One region of the Bacillus nitratireducens genome, then DNA from elsewhere that is predicted to be linked to it. Evidence: riboswitches for the same ligand, from Rfam matches in the RefSeq annotation. Region 1 holds a riboswitch; the other holds the start of a gene.
The links. A riboswitch is a leader RNA that binds a small molecule or an ion and turns the genes downstream of it on or off. The one in region 1 is predicted to bind preQ1.

Region 1 (2,210 bases):
CTTTATTTTGTTTTCTTGATATCGGTTCACAAACAAGCTTTAATTTCATTTGCTTCGCTTTTTGTTCAATTTGATCTAAGTAATGATTTAAATGTTCATCATAGCAAGGCCATTCACCAGCTAATTGCTGCAGTACAACTTGAGAATCCCCCCGAAGTGTAACCGGTTCATATTTAATTCCTAATTCCTCGAGTGTATTCATCCCGTATAATAATGCTGCATACTCCGCTTCGTTATTATCATATATGCCTTCTATGTATGCATTGCGACGAATTCGGTAATTTGTATTTCCTTTTTTATAGTATACACATATACCAACCCCAGCTTCTTTCGTCTGTACATCATAACCACCATCAAAATAAACTTGAATTTCTTGAGGATCTTCCTCCACTTGCTTACTCAGTTTTTTCATTTCTTTTAATGACCATTCCGCGTCCATTTCATCGAAAAATAACAGTTCTTTCACCCTACCTGTTTTCTCAAAATCCTCCGCAAATTGAAGTACTTCTTCTATGTTCATATAATCTGTTGTTAATTCGGTTTGTAAACCACGCTTCGTTTTATACAACCAATGTATTTTATATTTCATACTAGATTCCCCTTTTATAAGACTTCTTATATGTAGCCAGCTAATGAAAGCCTCACTTTATTTTATTATATTGTATCAAGAGTCACAGCATTATATTCAATGTGATTACATACAAAAAGAGCTATCCCTTTAGGAATAGCTCTTTCATCTATTACATAAATCTTTCAAATTGTACTCGTTTATTAATCCAGTACATTACAGGCATACCAATTGCCATTACAACAAATTCACCAACTGCACAAGTTAACCAAGTCAACATGAATGGTAAATCAAATGCAAGATGAAGTTCAATTGCTATCATAAACATTGTAATTGTAAAAATAACTGTATTAAAAATCATACGAGCCCAAACACCTTTAATAAAGCGCATAGAAATAATAGTTGCAAGTAGCGCAAGAATCGATTGTCCTACTCCAAATACTAAATCGTAAGCGATCATAGGTGAGAAAAAGAGATTCGTTAAAAATACACCTAATACAATCCCGTAAATTGCTTTCTTATTGAATACAACGAGATGATTAAACATCTCTGAAATACGAAACTGTACACTGGTAAAGCCAAATGGCTGAATAAGCATAGAAACAGCAATATATAATGCCGCTAAAATACCATTACCGACTAATGTTCTTATATTCATGACAAAATCTCCTTAGTTTTTTTACGTGGGATGGTTTCGAACCACGTTATTCGTTTTTAAGCAACAAGGTTATATTGTACGCAATAGGCACTCTTTCGTCAATAGATTCCTATCATTTACTACCTTTTTTCTTTTGGACGACGTATAATAAAACATATGAAAGATTTAGGAGGTTTCACTTCATGACAGCAACAATTCAAAATGAAAAAGTGATCGTTTCCATTTCTGACAAAGGTGCAGAATTACAAAGCGTTCGCTTAAAAGAAGATAACACTGAATACTTATGGCAAGGCGATTCTACTTATTGGGGGCGCCGCGCACCAATTTTATTCCCAATTGTCGGCCGATTAGTAGATAATACATACTACGTAGATGGTAAACCATATTCTTTAACACAACACGGCTTTGCTCGTGATCTTACATTCTCTGTAAAAGAACAAAGTGAAACGAAAATCACTTATATTGTTACTAGTAATGAAGAAACATTAAAAAAATACCCATACGAATTCGAATTACTCGTTTCTTATGAGCTAGACGGACAAATCGTTCATGTAACATATGAAGTAAATAACCCTACTTCAAAAGAGATGTTCTTCTCAATCGGAGCGCATCCTGGCTTCAACTTCCCCTTATTAGAGGGCGAATCATTTACAGATTATCATTTATCATTTAATGGTTCTGAACGCTTAGAAACAAGCGTATTAGAAGGACCTTATCTTTCAAGTAAAAAGCAATTAATCGCTGAAAATACGAATGAATTACCACTTACATACGATTTATTCAAAAATGATGCACTTATTTTTGAAAATATGAATACGGATGAAATCTCTATTCGTTCTCATAAACATAATAAATTTGTAAAAGTAGAATTTGACGGATTCCCATTTGTCGGCGTATGGACACCAGGCGAGAACGCATCTTTCTTATGTATTGAACCTTGGTACGGGATTGCTGATGAAATAAATCCAGCAAAAGATTTCAAGG
Region 2 (2,210 bases), 250 kb from region 1:
TCATTTTTCCAAATTTCTTTTATATCTCCAAAGTCAATTGCAAGACCTATTTCATTTACATATCCACTAATCCCAAATACAACTTTATATGTGTGACCATGTAAGTTTTTACATTTCCCTTCATAACAGTGTAAATGGTGTGCTGCATCAAATGTAAATTCCTTGCTGACCATTACTCTTTTATTATGATATTTGAGCTGTTTACGCTGAATATCCTTGTCCATTTTTTGCAAATTTTCTACGATGCGAAATCCAAAGAAATTATCCATTAGTTGTTCGCTCCTTCGCGTTCTTGTAGGTACGTATCTAATCCTGCTTTACGAAGCTGGCATGCTGGACATTCACCGCAACCATCACCAATGATTCCGTTATAACATGTTAATGTTTTTTCTCGAACAAACTCGAATGCTCCAAGTTCATCTGATAATTTCCATGTTTCCGCTTTATCAATCCACATAAGTGGTGTATGAATTACGAACGGATAATCCATGGATAAATTTAAAGTAACGTTTAACGATTTCACAAACACGTCACGGCAATCTGGATAACCGCTAAAATCAGTTTCACATACACCCGTTACAATATGACGTGCTCCAACTTGTTTTGCTAATACAGCAGCAAATGATAAGAATAGTAAATTTCGTCCATCTACAAACGTCGATGGCAATTCACCTTCTTCATGTGTAATCTCCATATCCGTTCTCGTTAACGCATTTGGAGCAAGTTGATTTAATAGACTCATATCTAGTACCGTATGTTTAATCCCTATCTCTTTCGCGATTTCCGCTGCACAATCAATTTCTAGTTTATGACGTTGATTGTAATTAAATGTTACAGCTTCCACTTCTGCAAACTGCTCTATTGCCCAAAATAAACATGTTGTACTATCTTGTCCACCACTAAAAACAACAACTGCTTTTTCTTTTTTCATTTCACTCATTCTCCTTCTCTACTACGAATAAGAAGAAAGAACGTTCTTGAACTGTCACAATAAAAAAACAAAACAATACCTAAGGATATTGTTGTTTCCATAGTTTTTTATAGAGGGAGTTCGCGAACCTCTCCCATGCGGTGCATGGAATTTCTTCTTTCATTGACAAAACATATTGTAACATATTGTATACTACCAGAAAAAATTTCTGATTTTTCCGCTATTTCACATTTCATTTCTCTCATTTTATAGTATGATTAATTTAATGTGAGAAGAGAGGAGGCATCCCACTGAAACTCTTTATTATTTATCTCTTTTTAAATATATTATGCATTCTTGTTACAATGCTTATATATCATTTATTTTGGAATCAAAAAGGGAAAAGCTCTCCTAAATTAAATTCAACTATATTTATTGTATTATGTTGCCTCGCCACCATACTATGCATCACTTTCGCAGCAAAAACAAATTATGGATTTCAATTTGATATGCGTCATATCGTATTAATTGTCGGTACATTAACAGGGGGACCTATTGCCGGTGCTTCCATCTTAGCTGTATTAAACATATATCGTGTATTATTAGGAGGAATAGGTGTTTTCCCATCTCTTATCGCTTCGGTTCTCCTATTTATTGTTCTACTATTAACATACAAACTGTTTAACCGAAGTTCTAATCGTGTAAAAATAGCACTCGCTATCTTTTACAGTCTCATATTCGGATTTAGCTGGATACCATTTTTCCTTTCAGCGGTTACAAATAAGGCTGATTATATATCGTATATTATTGTGTACGAACTCTGTACGATACTTGGTACAATCCTTATTTTATATTTATTACACATATTACAAACGCAAGTTCGTCTCCAAAATGAACTTATGAATGCTGAAAAATTTCATTTAATCGGTGAAATGGCAGCTTCTATCTCTCATGAAATTCGTAATCCTTTAACTTCAACGAAAGGATTTTTGCAACTTTTACAGTCAGATACATGTTCTGAGAAGGAACGAAAATTATATATCGACATAGCCATTAACGGGATCGAACAAGCAAATCATGTTCTTACAGACTACTTAACTTTTGCAAAACCGAGTATTGAAAAAGAACAAAAATTACAGGTAGAGGAAGAGTTACTTCATGCGTTATCTTTAATTACACCTCTCGCCAATTTAACAAATGTTCGCATACATTATATAAAACAAAGTACATCTTTCTTTATAGCTGGTGAAAGGCAAAAGCTGAACCAATGCTTATTAAATATTTTTAAAAACTGTATCGA

Region 2: it holds a riboswitch for preQ1, as region 1 does, so the genes downstream of both, queC (7-cyano-7-deazaguanine synthase QueC) here and Q3V31_RS03265 (QueT transporter family protein) in region 1, are expected to answer to the same signal.

The regions. Positions count from the first base shown of each region.
Region 1 is NZ_JAUMJO010000001.1:614,027-616,236, forward strand. It holds gene Q3V31_RS03260 (ribonuclease H family protein) at 1-589, opposite strand, end outside; gene Q3V31_RS03265 (QueT transporter family protein) at 741-1,226, opposite strand; PreQ1 riboswitch class I at 1,233-1,277, opposite strand; gene Q3V31_RS03270 (aldose 1-epimerase family protein) at 1,409-2,210, shown strand, end outside.
Region 2 is NZ_JAUMJO010000001.1:865,323-867,532, forward strand. It holds gene queD (6-carboxytetrahydropterin synthase QueD) at 1-269, opposite strand, end outside; gene queC (7-cyano-7-deazaguanine synthase QueC) at 269-931, opposite strand; PreQ1 riboswitch class I at 1,025-1,068, opposite strand; gene Q3V31_RS04610 (ATP-binding protein) at 1,276-2,210, shown strand, end outside.